Regions from separate parts of the Arthrobacter sp. NyZ413 genome, predicted to be linked through region 2. Evidence: riboswitches for the same ligand, from Rfam matches in the RefSeq annotation. Region 2 holds a riboswitch; the other holds the start of a gene.
What was found. Region 2 has a riboswitch for glycine ahead of gcvP (aminomethyl-transferring glycine dehydrogenase). Riboswitches for the same ligand answer to the same signal wherever they lie in the genome.

Region 1 (7,748 bases), 1.5 Mb from region 2:
GTGGCCGTCATCATGGAGCCGGAGGGGCTGACCAGGAACCAGATGCCTAACACGCCTTGGCCGTAGGTGTCACCGGAGTCCTCGTCCTTGGAGTAGAAGTAGATGGGCATTCCGTTGATGGTGATCTGCATCTTGCCATCGGCCGTCGGGATGGTGCCGATGGTTCCACTCACCCCGTCAACCGCCGGCATCGTCGAAGTGGTTGTCACGGGAGGCCACGTCGTGGCGCAGGCGCCAGTGCAGGCGCTCTTGCCTGAATCCTTGACGTCCTTGGTGAAGAAGTAGACGCTCTTGCCGTTCGCCCCGACTACTCTCACGCCCATGCTTGACGACGCCGTCTTCAGTTCCGCCATCCCGGTTGAAGAGCTCGACGACGACTCCGAACTCGAAGCTGTTGGGCTCGACATAGAGGCACTAGGGGTGGAGGTGCTCGACGAACTGCTCGAGCTGCCGGAACTTCCCCCGCACGCGGAGAGCGAGACGGCCAGAGCAAGGACGCCAAGACCGGTGATGAGTTGCTTCTTCATGGTGTGCTCCTTCGCTGGACCGGCCGTCGGACGAGCCGGATGCTAACCCCTACGACGCCACAGGGTGAAGAATGGTTCACAGCCTTGAACTTTTTCTGCCGCGGGTACGTCGTATGGCAAGAGAAGGGGAAGCCGAAGCACACAGGAGGCGTGGATGCCGCTTGACGAGGACGTCGTCGCCGCGATTTACCGCGACCATGGCACAGCCCTGCGCCGCTTCGTGCTGAGCTGCATGCCGGACGCCCACTTGGCCGACGACGTCGTGCAGGAAACCATCCTCAGGGTGTGGCAGCATGCGCCGCAGATCACCGGGAGCCTGCGCAGCTACCTGTTCCGCACCGCGCGCAACGTGATCATCGACAATTACCGCAAGGCCCAGAGACGCCCGCTCGAAGCGACGGAATACGACCCCGCGGATCCGGCGGAAGCCACCGAACGCGTGGACGAGCTCCTCAACCGGGTCCTCATGGAAGAAGCCCTCTTGCGGCTCAGCACCGAACACCGGGAGGTCCTGGTAGCACTGCATTACGAACGTTTCACGGTGAACGAGGCCGCGCTGAGGCTCAACATTCCCAGCGGTACCGTGAAATCCCGGGCCTTCTACGCCGTCAGGGCGTTACGCACCATCTTGGACGAAATGGGGGTGCAGCGATGAGCGAGTCAGGACTTCACCACTTGCTGGGCGCCTACTTGCTGGGCGGCTTGGAGCCGTCCGAGGTCCGGGCGTTCGAGGCGCACTTGGAAAGCTGCGCGGCGTGCGGGCAGGAACTCGCCGAACTGGAGAGCCTCCCGGCCCTCCTCGACGCCGTTCCGGTGCCCGACGCCGTCGCGCTCGTGGCCGCGCGCCCCGCCGTCGTCGAACCTCCAGCGGAAGGCCGCCCCGCCGTCGAACCTGGCGTTACCCCGGAGGCCCGCTCACTTTCCGGGGCTTCCAGCGAAACGCTCGCGCAGCCGATCCTCCTGAAGATCGCAGCGCGGCGCCGGAAATCACGACGCCGGTGGGCGGCTGTGGTGTCCGCGGTGGCCGCCGCGTGCCTCGGCTTGGGAGTCCTGGCCGGCCCGCTGCTGAGCCAGCCGCCCAAGCCGGACGCGAGCTATTCCGTCCAGACGGGCAACGGCCTGCAACTCACGGTCGGGCTCGTGAAGAAGGCATGGGGCACCGAGCTGGACCTGGAAGGCCGGAGCATGCCGTTGCAAGGCACCTTGTACCTCTGGGTCAAGGGCCGCGACGGCAAGGAGGAACTGGCGTGCGGCTGGACGGCGACCGCCAGCGGACACATCAAGGTGACGGGCGCGACGCCGGTCCAGCTCGCCGCGATCTCGGGCGTGGAGCTCCGGGACGACAACCAAAAAACGGTCGCGGTGATTTCGGTCCCGGGGAGCTGATTTCCGTCCCGGGGAGCTAGGGGGTCCCCGGGACGGTTTGGGGTCGAAACCGGATCCGGGTGCGGTGCTTAGCTAGGCCGTCGCGCGGTCGTCGGCGTCAGGCGCAATGCTCCACGACGGCACTGTGCTCCACGATGGCGCTGTGCTCCACGATGGCGTTGTGCTCCACGATGGCCTGTCCAGCCGGTTGAAGCTGTACAGGTGGATGCCCGAAATGCTGCCCGGCCGGGCCGCTAGCTCGGAGACAAACGGTTCCGGCGAGTACTTGTCGCCGCTCAGGAGGCGCTTGGCCAAAGCTCCCTTGCTGCTGAGGAACTTCAGGGACGTACCCACACCGATTTGGGTGGCCAGGCTGAGGAGCTTGGTACGGGGAACGGCGCCGGCCACCCCGGCCCACACGGGAAGCTCGACGCCTTCCCGACGCAGGAGCGAGACGTAGTCGAGGACTTTCGGAACGGAGAAGCACATCTGGGTGACCACGTGCGTGGCGAGGTGCTGCTTAGCGAGCACGGCGTCAAGCAGGTCCAGCCCGGTCACGGATGGGTGCCCTTCGGGATAACCTGCAATGCCTGCCGTAATCCGTCCGCCTGAGAGTTCCGCGATGTCCTCAAGCATCGGCAGGCAGGAGCCATAGGGACCTGCGTTCCGGGATCCGTCGCCGCCGATGGCGAAGACTTCCGTGATGCCCGCGGACTCGCAGTCCCGCAGGATTCCCGAGAGTTGGGCCCGGTCCTGCAGCCCATGGGCCGTGAGATGCGGCAGGACGGTGTATCCGAGGAGGCTCAGCTCCACGGCAACTTGCATGGTCCGGGCGATGCCGTGGTGGGGCAGGCAGGTGACCGTCAGCGGCATCGAGGGGGGAACCGACGCCCGGACCTTCTCGACAATGCCGTCGGAGGGAATGATCTCGATCCGGCTGGGAATCATGGTGTGTTCCTGGGTGGTCATGCCGAAGCTCCGTGGTTGAGGAGGGTGCGGGCTTCCTGGCGGGTGGTGCCGGAGTCCTGGATGCCGTCGGCGATGTGGGCAAGATGCGCGGGGATGTCGCGGCCTTTTTTGCGCATGGCGGTGGCCCAGAGGCGTCCGGCGCGGTAGGAGGAGCGCACGAGGGGGCCGGACATGACGCCGAGGAAGCCCAGTTCTTCGGCTTCGGTGGCGAGCTCGACGAATTCCTGGGGTTTGACCCAGCGGTCCACGGGCAGGTGGCGTTCGGAGGGGCGCAGGTACTGGGTGATGGTGATCAGGTCGCAGCCGGCCGCGTGCAGGTCCGCGAGGGCTTCGGAGATCTCGGCCCGGGTTTCGCCCATGCCCAGGATGAGGTTGGACTTGGTGACCATGCCCAGGTTGCGGCCCTGGGTGATGACGTCCAGGGAGCGGTCGTACCGGAACGCGGGGCGGATGCGTTTGAAGATCCGGGGCACGGTTTCGACGTTGTGCGCGAATACTTCGGGGGCGGAGTCGCAGATCGCGGCGATGTGCTCGGGGTTGCCGGAGAAGTCGGGGATGAGCAGTTCCACGCCGGTGCCGGGGTTCAGTTCGTGGATTTTGCGCACGGTTTCGGCGTAGAGCCAGACGCCTTCGTCTGCCAGGTCGTCGCGGGCGACGCCGGTGACGGTGGCGTAGCGCAGGTTCATGGCCTGGACGGAGCGGGCGACCTTGGTGGGTTCGAAGCGGTCCAGGGGGGAGGGTTTGCCGGTGTCGATCTGGCAGAAGTCGCAGCGGCGGGTGCATTCGGAGCCGCCGATCAGGAAGGTTGCTTCCTTGTCTTCCCAGCATTCGAAGATGTTCGGGCAGCCGGCTTCCTCGCACACGGTGTGCAGGCCTTCTTTTTTCACCAGGTTCTTCAGGCCCACGAATTCCGGGCCCATCTGGACCTTGGCCTTGATCCACTCGGGCTTGCGTTCAACCGGGACGGCCTTGTTGCGCTGCTCGACACGCAGCAACTTACGGCCTTCAGGTGCCAAGGTCATGAGGAACTCCACAATTCAGGTGGCACGGGCGCGCCACGATGATCCGGTTCCTCCCCGCTCTGTATTGGACCTGAGAGTTTCCGCGTCGGTTGCCGAAGCAACGGGCGCTTGCACCGTCGGTGAGTCCGGTTTCCCGGGCTGCTTTCCAGAGTTGCCTTGCCGCGGCGGTACAGGGGCCTGAGAGATTCCTGGGGAGGATTTGCTCCTACGGCGCCCGCTGAATGTACCGGCAGGACTCTCCCGCCGCAGATCATAAGCGTGTGCCACCTTTCGGTGGCACATCTCACATGGTATCCGGTGCCCGCAATAGCCGCAAAGGACGGCCCATTCGCTCAGTCGACCGCCACGAGGGGACCGCGACGGCCAAACGCCCAGACTGTAAGGGCAAACAGGCTCAACACGACGCCGGCGAGTGCCACCGCGGTCCAGCCGCCCACGTTCCAGAGGAGTGCCGCCCCCGCGGATCCGATCGCTCCGCCGATGAAGTTGGCAGTGACGTAAACGGTGTTGATACGGCTGCGCGCCTCGTGCGAGATCGAAAGCAGGCGCGTCTGGTTGAGCACGCTCTGCCCCTGGATCGCGACATCCAGGGCGAACACCACCACAATCACGAGGACCACCGAGGTTCCGGCAAACGCCGCGAGCACGAACGAGGCGAGTGCCAGCCCCCACGCGATGCCGGTGGCGGGCAAGGACCAGCCGCGGTCGTGCAGGCGACCCGCGCGCTGCACCGTCACGGCACCGGCGATGCCTGCCAGGCCGAACAGCCCGATCACTTCCACAGGGAAGTGGAACGGCGGACCCGCCAGCAGGAACGTGAGCGCAGTCCAGAACAGCGTAAACGCGGCGAACCCGGCCGAGGACAACGCAAGCGTCCAGCGTACTGCGCGTTCCTTGAGGACCACCGCGCCTACCGACTTCAACAGTTGCGGGTAGGAAAGGCGGGCTTTCGGGGCGAGCGGCGGAAGTGCCCGCCACGTCAGGAGAGCGAGGATCACGACGCCGACTGCCGCCGTCGCGTACACCGCCCGCCAACCGCCGACGGCGGCGATCAGGCCGCTGATGGTGCGCGAGGCAAGGATGCCGGTGAGGATGCCCGCGACGACGGTCCCCACCACGCGCCCGCGACGGGCGTTGTCAGCGAGGTCGCCAGCGAGCGGCGTGAGGATCTGCCCCGCGACGGTCGAGATTCCCAAGAGCGTCACGGCAACCAACAGGAACGCCATCGACGGCGCGACGGCACACAACGCGAGGGCACCGACCGAGGCAAGCATCATGCCCGCAACCAGTTTCCGCCGGTCAACCACATCCCCGAGCGGAACGATGAGCAGGATCCCCGCGGCGTAACCGAGTTGGGTAGCGGTGACGAGCCAGGCCGCAGCCGCTCCCGAGGCGTGGAGATCGGCCGCGATCGAGTCGAGGAGCGGCTGGGACCAGTACAAATTCCCGACGGCGGCGCCCCCGGCCACGGCGAACAGCAGCGTGAGGCCTGTGGTCATGGTCGGACGCTTCGAAGCCGTGGTGAGTGGGGAGGTCATGCGGTGTTCCGTTTCTTCTTGTCCTGCGACGCAGTTCTTGTCCCGCGACGCGGAGAATGCCTTTCGCGCCCGGAATTCCTAGCGCGCCAGTCGATTTGCGCATCGCAAAACCTCCTCCGCGTCGCAGGGGGGCGAAGCCCTACGCCCACTTCCCGGTCAGGACCTCCGCGCGGTCCGTTGCCGGCGCAGGAGCGGGGGAGAGCGCTGAGATTTCCGCGCGGAGTTCCGGCGTCATATCGACGTCGAGTGCGGCAAGGGACCCTTCCAGCTGCTCAAGGTTCCGTGCTCCGATGATCGGTGCAGTGACGCCCGGGTGGGCCATCGCCCAGGCGACGGCGAGGGCGGCAGGTGAGGTGCCGGCGTCGTCCGCGAAAGAAGCGAACCGATCGGCGGTGGCGTGGTCGCTCTCTTGTCCATAGCGGTCCGCGTAGCGGGCATTCTCCACGAGTCGTCCGCCTCCGGGCTGCTGGCCGCCGCGGTACTTGCCGGTGAGGAGGCCGCCGCCGAGCGGGCTGTAGGTGATGACACCAAGGTTCTCGGCCCGGGCAAGGGGAAGGATCTCCACTTCGGCCTGCCGCTTGACGAGGTTGTACATGGGCTCGATGAGCTCGAACCGCGCCAGGCTTTCGCGCGCGGAGATGCCGAGCGCCGTCGCGATCTGCCAGGCGGCCCAGTTGCTCACTGCGGGGTGGAGGATCTTCCCGTCGCGCTGAAGGTCGTCGAGGGCGCGGAGCGTTGTCTCGATCGGGGTGTTCTCGTCGAAGGCGTGGACGAAGTAGAAGTCGATCCGGTCCGTGTCCAAGCGGGTTAGGCTCGCTTCGACGGCCTGGATGATGTGCCGGCGGGAGAGGCCTTGGGCGTTCACGTCGCCGCTGGTCGGGAAGAAGACTTTCGAGGTAATAACGACGTCGTCCCGTTCCTTGGCGATGAGCCCGCCGAGGATTTCCTCGGACGCTCCGCCCCCGTAGACGTTGGCGGAGTCGAAGAAGTTGATGCCGCGTTCGCGGACTTGGCGGTACATCGCCGCTGAGGTTTCCTGATCGGCTTCCGAGCCGAACGACATCGTGCCGAAGCACAGCGGCGAGACGTGGATGCCGGTTGATCCAACGGTCCTGAAGTTCATGGTGTTCCTTTCTGGATCTCCTGCGGGAAGCTGGGGCGTCAGTATCCATGCAACCGCGGTTCGCGCCGATCAGCGAGTGCCCTGACGTTACTGGTTCTGGCAGTACCTCCCACCCTGTTCCGGCCCTGTGTAGCGTTGAGCGCATGGACAATCGGATGGAGGTGCGCGAGTTCCTTTCGTCGCGCCGCGCGAAGATCACGCCGGAACAAGCAGGACTCACGGTTTTTGGCGGGAACCGCCGGGTGCCCGGGCTTCGGCGCGAAGAGGCCGCGATGCTGGCCGGAGTGAGCGTTGACTACTACACACGGCTCGAACGCGGAAACCTCGCCGGAGTGTCCGAAGGCGTGCTTGAGGCGCTCGCCAGGGGACTTCAACTCGACGACGCCGAACGGGACCACCTTTTCGATCTCGCCCGCGCGGCCAACGCCTCCACCCTGGCCAGGCAAAGCAAGCCCCAGAAGCAACGCATCCGCCCCAGCGTGCAGTTCATGCTCGACGGCATCACCACGATTCCGGCGTTCATCAGGAACGGCAGGATGGACCTGTTGGCAGCGAACCGGCTCGGCTACGCCCTCTATTCGCCCATGTACACCGATCCCGTCCGTCCTGCCAACCACTCGCGGTTCATCTTCCTCAATCCCCTGGCACGAGAGTTCTATACGGACTGGAACCTGGCTGCGAACAACAATGTGGCGATCCTCCGCACCGAATCGGGCCGCAACCCGTACGACAAAGGCTTGGCCGACCTCGTCGGTGAGCTGTCCATGCGCAGCGAAGAGTTCCGCGTCCGCTGGGCCGCCCACAATGTGCGCCGCCACTTCTCCGGGAACAAGCAATTCCACCACCCGGTGGTAGGCGAGATTGAACTCATGTTCGAGGCGATGACCCTTGCCGAGGACCCCGGGCTGACCTTGACCGTCTATCCCGCCGAGCCCGGTTCAGCCGCCGAGGAATCCTTGCGGCTGCTCGCGAGCTGGGCCGCGACAGAGCGCATAGAGGAACTCGCGCTGAGCAAAGCGCCCCAGCGCTAGGCGTTCCGGGCTGGCGCCGGGTACCTCAGATCTTGCGGTAGCTGAGGTCGAAGATCATCCGCCCGGCCTCGTGGGCCTTGTTTTCGAAGCTCGTCCGGATGCGGCCATCGAATCGCGGCGCCCAGCCGCCAACGTGGTCCACGCCTTCGTTCGGGCCCGTGTGTTCGGTGCTG
Region 2 (7,748 bases):
TCTCGGGCAATAGCTGGGGCGGGTTTGCCTTGCGTTGTCCCCGCCACGCCATTTTTCGTTGCTCCACGGCGTCGGTGAGAGAGTCGGTGACAGAGCCGGTGAGAGAGCCGGCGAGGGAACCAGCGGGGGAAGTGCCTGCAGCGGTGACTTCCTGGGTGCGAAGCCAGAAGACGTCGTCGGGCGCCGCGATCACTCCGGCCTCTGTCAGCCGCCTGCCCAATTCCAGCAGCATGCGGCGAAGGAGCGGCCATGCGAGGCCGATGTCGGCAAGGGCGTCTTCCCGGACCGGGACGGTGGCTTGGGCCCAGCCTAAAAGGCGGTCGAAGGCGGCGCGGCGGGCGGGATCGAGCCTGCGCCGCACGATGCGTGTCTGTTCCTCGCGCCGGTTCTTCGCTTTTTCCTGCCGTTCGTGCGGATTGTTCCCTTGGCCGCGCAGGTAGAACTTCAAGGTACTGAGCAGGGGAGAGGGGTCGTCTGCCGGGACGGGGTTGAGGAAGTCCAGGTTGAAGACGGCGTGGCCGTAGCGGTCGAGGTGGGTGCGGAATTTTGCGGACCATTCCTGCCACAGTTCAGGATCCGCGCCGGGAAGCCCGACGTCGGATCCCTCGCCAGTGTGCGTGAGCGCTCGGGCGATGGCCTGGATCGGAGCCGAAGTGATCGCGCCGGCAAGTCCGGGGTGTTTCCTGGTCCACGTCGCGAGGTCGTATAGCGATTTTTCGGCGCGGATCGGCTCGCTGTCGAATCCCAGGAGGAAGGTCAGGGCAGGCGGGTCCCCGGCACGGCGCACGAAGGTTTCGTAGTACCGCCCGAAGACGATCTCGCTTGTCGCCGCGAGCGGAATGACGGACTGCACCGCTGTGTAGTAGACGGTACCGCCGTCGAGTAGTTGCGAGACGCCGTCGAACAGTTCAGCGTTCGAGAGCTCACTGAGTTGCTTCGCTGACCAGTCCTGGACGAGTTTCGCGTAGAGGGGGTGGGAATATTCCCGCCATCCTTGGACGCCCATGTGTGCCTTGCCGCGGGCGAGGGAAACCATGGCGCCGGGGAACTTGGCCATGACCCGCCACATGCCGGAGTTCCGATAGTAGTAATAGGCGTAGCCGTTGATGGTGGGCAGCGCCACGTCGCCTTCCCGAACGGCGTTGCCCTTGAAGGCCTCCCCGAGGAGTTTGGTGATCGACTTCGAGACCGAGCCGTCAATCATGTCGGCGAACAGGGTGGAGAGCGGGTCCGGCAATTGTTCGACGATACTGGCCCGGAAATACAGCCCATCCGGGTAGGGCACGGTCCAGTCCGTGGGGGCATCGCCGGTGGGTTCGGGCAGGGCCGTGATCGGCCGGGATTGGACAACGTGGACATGTCCCGAGGCCAAAGCCCATTCGATGTCCTGGGGAGCCCCGAAATGGTCTTCGATCTCTTTGCCCAATGCGGTTAGTTGGGTAAGTTGTTCGTCGTCGAGGGCGGCGCGCCGGCGTTGCGCATCCGGAACAGGACGTTCGGCCGTGCCGCCGGGAGTGCTGTCCGGCGCGCCGGTGGCATAGACGGTCATCACGTCCTTGTCGGCGATGAACCTCGATTTCGCCTTCGCCGACGACTTGTCCACTACGTAGTCGTCAGTGCTGACAGCGCCGCTGACCACGGATTCCCCGAGCCCCCACGCGGCGCTCACTATGATTTCCTCGCGGCGCCCGGTGCGCGGATTGGCCGTGAACATGACACCGGAAACCTCGGACTCGACCATCACCTGGATCACCACGGCGAGGCTCAACCCCTCTGTATCTATTGCCCGGCGCGCCCTGTAATCCATGGCCCGCGCTGTCCATAGGGAGGCCCAACAATCCTTGATGGCGTCTTCGAGGCCGGCGGGGCGGATATTCAGGTAGGTATCCTGCTGGCCCGCGAAACTTGCGTCGGCCAGGTCTTCGGCCGTGGCAGATGACCGCACGGCGAAGGTTGCCTCGGGGCCGGCGCCCAGGCTGAGCAGCGCTGTATTGATCTCTTGCGAGATCCCTTCAGGAACGACGCCGGAACGGAACAGGGCGCGGATCTCCCGTTCGGCGTCGTCGGAGGATCCTCCCCCGGCCAGTTCCGCGACGCGGGCCGTCAACCCGTTGGAATCCAGGAACGCCCTGTAGGCGTTCGTGAGGATGACGAAGCCCGGCGGGACGGGGAACCCGGCGCGGGCCAGCTCGCCCAGGTTCGCACCCTTGCCGCCCGCGCTGGCGACGTCTCCGCCGTCGATCTCCTCAAACCGTTGCGTGAAAACCATCGCCGATGCTCCCTCGATCCAGTTTCCTGTGCTCATGTGGGCCGGTGCCGCCTCACACGCTACGCCGGGCATCTCCTGAGCGAAAGGCGCCAGCCGATTGACTTCGTCGCGGAGCTGGCGAAGCCCTTCGCCATGAGCCTGCCGGCGATTGTCCAGCCGGCAATTGAGCGGCTACTTCGCCGCCGGTATCCGGCGGAGTACGACGGCGGCGAGGACCGCCGCTCCTGCCATCAGTACCAGCCCGATCGCCGCGGTGATGTGCACGCCGGATTCAAAGGCGGAACGCGCCGCGGCGGTCAGGGCTTCGGCCATCGGCTGGGGGAGCGTCGCGGCGGTATCCATTGCTCCGGCAAGCGTTTCGCGGGAACGTTCGGCCGGGTGTCCGGACAGGCCTGCAGGCAGCAGGAGGTGCTGCTGGTAGGACGCTGTGAGGATCGAGCCAAGAACCGCCGTCCCGAGGAGGGACCCCAGTTCGTAGCCGGTCTCGGAGATCGCTGAGGCCGCACCGGCCTTGTCCGCGGGCACGGCGCCGAGAATGAGGTCGTTGGAAATGGTCTCGGACGAGCCGACTCCCACCGCGAGCAGCAAGAGCGCGGTCAATAGGTATCCGGGTCCTTGGCCATGGTTCCCCGCGGCCGCCACGAGGTAGCCCACCGCGTTCAGGGTCAGGCCGGCGGCGACTACCAGTCCCGGCCGGATCTTCTTGACCACGGGGACCACCACGAGTCCGGCGAGGATCGTCGCGAGCAGCGCGGGGACCATCGCGATTCCGGCTTCCATGGGAGTCTGTCCTTCCACGAGCTGCAAGTGTTGCGCGAAGAAGTATATGAAGCCCGTCATGGAGAACAAGGACAAGATGTTGGCCGTAATCGCCGTGCTGAAGACCTTGTTCCTGAAGAGCCGCACGTCCAACATGGGCGAAACCAGGGAGCGCTGCCGGCGGACAAAGACGACTCCCATGGCCAGGCCGAACACGATGAACGCCGCAGGGCCGGGACCGAAACCGTGCACGGCGGCTTCCTTGATGCCGTAGACAACGGGCGCCATGGCCAGGATGGACAAAGCGACGCTTGGGACATCGGCCTTGCCTGGATTGCTGTCCTTGGATTCGGGGATGAGGAACGGGCCAAAGGCAAGCAAAGGCAGCAGGAGTGGCACGGCCACGAGGAACACTGCTCCCCACCAAAAGTGCTCAACGAGCCAGCCACCGAAGATCGGGCCGAGTGCCGCCCCACCCGAGAAGCCGGCAGCCCAAATCGCGACAGCAAGCCGACGCCGGTTGGGATCCGGGAAGATGTTGCGGATCAGGGACAGCGTTGACGGCATGAGCATGGCACCGAAAATGCCCAATCCCGCACGGCCGGCAATGAGCCATTCGGGAGATGGCGCGAACGCCGAGGCCGCAGAGACGGCGGCGAAGCCCGTGCTGCCGATCAATAGCAGTCGACGGCGGCCAATCCGGTCGCCGAGGTTCCCCATGGAGACCAGCAATGCGGCCAGCACGAGCGCGTACGAGTCCACGATCCACAGCAACTGGACGCCCCCGACGTCGAGCTTCCTGGCGATTTCCGGCAAGGCGAAGGTCAGTGCGGTGTTGTCCACCGCGACCAGCAGTACGGGAAACATCAAGAGGGCCAGGGCCGCCCAATCGCGCCACGGCGCAGTGTTGGACGCGGAGGGAATGCGGGGGAGCTGGGTTGTGGACGGGCTGAACATGGAAATAACTGTACCGTCCGGACGGTATAGTTTCAATCGACCTCGGGACCTAGGGAAAGATGGACACCATGCCTCGAAAACCTGTTGCGCGGGCCGCTGTCCTGGACGCCTATGAAGCCTTGTTGATCGACGTGGGGGAGCGGGCGGCAACGCTGGACGCCGTTGCCAAGCAAGCGGGGGTGTCCAAAGGGGGCCTCCTTTACCATTTCCCTAACAAGGAAGCGCTGATCGCGGCCCTCCTGGAGCGCATGGATACCTTGGCCGCGAAGGACCTCGCGGAAATGAAGGCCGCGCCCGAAGGGCCCGCGGCTTTCTTCATCAAATCGTCCCTGTGGGCGAACTCTCCCTTGGACAGGGTTTTTGTGGCCGCTGCCCGGCTTGTGGAAGTCGCCCACGAGGAAACACGTAGGCGCTTTGCCGGGATCCAGCAGCAGTGGCTCGACCTGCTCGCCGAAGAAGTAGGACCGGAGATGGCGCGTGCCGTTCGGTATATGGGCGATGGGCTGTATTTCAACGCGATGCTGGAAGGCGGGGCCGCCGGCGGAGAAAGCAAGGCCGACGAGAGGAGCGCCGACGTCGCAGCGCTGCTTGCCGCCGTCGAACGCCTTCGCAACTGAACACCTGCGCAGCTGAAACAGCCGGCGCCCTACCCAATTGGCGACCCCATTTGCGGAGCGGCCCCGGACATAGGAGAATTGTCCCTTGTGAGAGCTGTCACCGGCTCGCGCAATCTGACTCACACAACTGAATACGCCTTTGAACTGCGGCGGGAGAGTCCTGCAAGCAAGTGATGCAGGCGCCGTAGGAGCAAACCCTCCCCAGGAATCTCTCAGGCCAATGCACCGCCGCGGCAAGGCAACTCTGGAAAGCAGCAAGCCGTCCCGTGGTCCCGGAACTTCCCGGAACCACGAACAGGATGTGCCGTGCTCACCGACGGTGCAAGCGGGCAATAAAGCCTGCGGAAACTCTCAGGTCCAATACAGAGCGGGGAGGAACCCTGATAGCTGTGGCGTACTTTGCGCCGCCTTAGTAATGGAGTTCCTTCGTGACGGTTAGTTCCACCTCCGCAACGTTTGTTGACCGGCATATCGGCGCCCGCCGCCAGGCCGATATTGACATCATGCTCAAGGCTGTCGGTTATGACAGCGTCGATTCGCTCGTTGATACCGCGGTTCCCAATGACATCCGCCAGGACGTCGCACTGACTCTCCAGAACGCGTTGAGCGAGGTTGAGGTCCTCGCCGAACTGCGCAAGCTGGCGTCCAAGAACAAGACCGCGGTCCAGATGATCGGGCAGGGCTACTACGACACCGTGACGCCCGCGGTGATCCGGCGGAACATTCTTGAGTCCCCGGCCTGGTACACCGCTTACACGCCGTACCAGCCGGAGATTTCCCAGGGCCGCCTCGAAGCCCTGCTGAACTTCCAGACGATGGTCCAGGACCTGGTTGGCCTGCCGATCGCGAACGCGTCCCTGCTGGATGAAGCCACCGCCGTTGCCGAGGCCGTGCTCATGATGCGCCGGGCCAACAAGAACAAGACGGCCCACGATGGCAAGACTGTCCTTGACGCTGATTGCTTGCCGCAGACCATCGCGATAGTGAAGGGCCGTGCCGAGGCGCTGGGCTTCGAGGTCGAGATCGCTGACCTTTCGGCCGGGCTTCCCGACGGCGACATCAACGGTATCGTGCTGCAGCAGCCTGGTGTTTCGGGCAGGGTGTTCGACCATTCTGCCGTGATCGCGGCCGCGAAGGAGCGCGGTGCCCTGGTCACGGTTGCCGCTGACCTTCTCGCGCTGACGTTGATCACGCCTCCGGGCGAGCAGGGCGCGGACATCGCTGTCGGCTCCACCCAGCGTTTTGGCGTGCCGCTGTTCTTCGGTGGCCCGCACGCGGCCTACATGGCCGTGCAGAAGGGCTTGGAGCGGTCGATGCCGGGCCGCCTGGTGGGCGTGTCCAAGGACGACGCCGGAACTCCCGCCTACCGCCTCGCGCTCCAGACCCGCGAGCAGCACATCCGCCGCGAGAAGGCCACCTCGAACATCTGCACCGCGCAGGCGCTGCTGGCGATCGTGTCCTCGATGTACGCCGTCTACCACGGCCCCGACGGGCTGAAGGCAATCGCCGAAACCGCCCACAAGCACGCCCGCACCCTGGCGGCGTCGCTGGCGGCGGCCGGCCTTGAGGTCCTGCACGGCAGCTTCTTCGACACCGTCACCGTCCGCGTCCCCGGCAAGGCGGCCGACGTCGTCGCCGCCGCGGAAGCCAAGGGAATCAACCTGCGCGGCATCGACGCCGACACGGTCGGCATCTCGGTAGACGAGACGACGACGGCGGCAGTACTCGCCGACGTCGCAGCCGTCTTCGGTGCCACGCTCGCCGAATCGGGCGAAGGTTTCTCCCTGGATTCGGCCGTCGGACGTACCTCGGATTACTTGCAGCACCCGGTGTTCAACACCCACCGTTCCGAAACCCAGTTGCTGCGCTACATCCGCAAGCTCTCGGACCGCGACCTCGCGCTGGACCGCACCATGATCCCGCTGGGCTCGTGCACCATGAAGCTGAACGCCACCGCGGAGATGGAAGCCATTTCCTGGCCGGAGTTCGCCTCGATCCACCCCTTCGCTCCGGATTCGCAGACCGTGGGCTGGCGCGAACTGATCGCTGACTTGGAAGCCGACCTGACCACGATCACCGGGTACGACCAGGTCTCGATCCAGCCCAACGCCGGTTCGCAGGGCGAGCTGGCCGGCCTGCTGGCGATCCGCGGCTACCATTTGTCCCGGGGCGATGAGCAGCGCAATGTCTGCCTGATTCCGGCCTCTGCCCACGGCACGAACGCGGCGTCGGCGGTGCTGGCCGGCATGAAGGTGGTCGTCGTGGCCACGGCAGCCGATGGCACGATCGACCACACGGACCTGCAGGCCAAGATAGAGGCCAACAAGGAAGCCTTGTCCTGCATCATGATCACCTACCCGTCCACGCACGGTGTCTACGACGCCGACGTGCGGGAAATCTGCGACTCGGTCCACGCGGCCGGCGGACAGGTGTATGTTGACGGCGCGAACCTGAACGCCCTCGTGGGCCTGGCGCAGCCGGGCAAGTTCGGCGGGGACGTTTCGCACCTGAACCTGCACAAGACCTTCTGCATCCCGCACGGCGGCGGCGGACCCGGCGTGGGCCCGGTCGCGGCCAAGGCCCACCTGGCACCGTTCATGCCCGGCGACGCGAACAAGGCAGCACACGAGGACGGGCACGGCGTGGCCATCTCGGCCTCCCGCTTCGGTTCAGCCGGTGTGCTGCCGATCTCCTGGGCCTACGTGAAGCTCATGGGCGGGGAAGGCCTGACCGAGGCCACCAAGTCGGCGCTGCTGGCTGCGAACTATGTCGCGTCCCGCCTGAACGAGCACTTCCCGGTCCTGTACACGGGCGAGGGCGGCCTCGTGGCCCACGAGTGCATCCTGGACTTGCGCGAACTCACCGCCCGGACCGGGGTCACCGCGGAGGACGTGGCCAAGCGCCTCATCGACTTCGGTTTCCACGCCCCGACCCTCGCGTTCCCGGTCGCCGGCACCCTGATGGTGGAACCGACCGAGTCCGAGGACCTGGGCGAGATCGACCGCTTCATCGAGGCCATGATCACCATCCGCAAGGAAATCGAGCAGGTCGCCAACGGTGACTTCACCGTGGAGGAGTCCCCGCTGCGCCACGCACCCCACACGGCTGCCGCCGTCGTGAGCTCCTCCTGGGACCGTGCGTACCCG

Region 1: linked by a shared signal. The riboswitch ahead of lipA (lipoyl synthase) and the one ahead of gcvP (aminomethyl-transferring glycine dehydrogenase) in region 2 are both predicted to bind glycine.

What each region holds. Positions count from the first base shown of each region.
Region 1 is NZ_CP155434.1:3,892,736-3,900,483, reverse strand. Features, by position in the region: gene ABCW42_RS18215 (hypothetical protein) at 1-317, opposite strand, end outside; gene ABCW42_RS18210 (hypothetical protein) at 322-573, shown strand; gene ABCW42_RS18205 (sigma-70 family RNA polymerase sigma factor) at 682-1,182, shown strand; gene ABCW42_RS18200 (anti-sigma factor family protein) at 1,179-1,913, shown strand; gene ABCW42_RS18195 (methylenetetrahydrofolate reductase) at 1,986-2,861, opposite strand; gene lipA (lipoyl synthase) at 2,858-3,883, opposite strand; glycine riboswitch at 3,933-4,037, opposite strand; glycine riboswitch at 4,039-4,136, opposite strand; gene ABCW42_RS18185 (MFS transporter) at 4,216-5,421, opposite strand; gene ABCW42_RS18180 (aldo/keto reductase) at 5,561-6,544, opposite strand; gene ABCW42_RS18175 (helix-turn-helix transcriptional regulator) at 6,688-7,575, shown strand; gene trmB (tRNA (guanosine(46)-N7)-methyltransferase TrmB) at 7,601-7,748, opposite strand, start outside.
Region 2 is NZ_CP155434.1:904,836-912,583, forward strand. Features, by position in the region: gene ABCW42_RS04425 (PEP/pyruvate-binding domain-containing protein) at 1-2,305, opposite strand, end outside; gene ABCW42_RS04430 (MFS transporter) at 2,441-3,985, opposite strand; gene ABCW42_RS04435 (TetR/AcrR family transcriptional regulator) at 4,054-4,602, shown strand; glycine riboswitch at 4,743-4,840, shown strand; gene gcvP (aminomethyl-transferring glycine dehydrogenase) at 5,031-7,748, shown strand, end outside.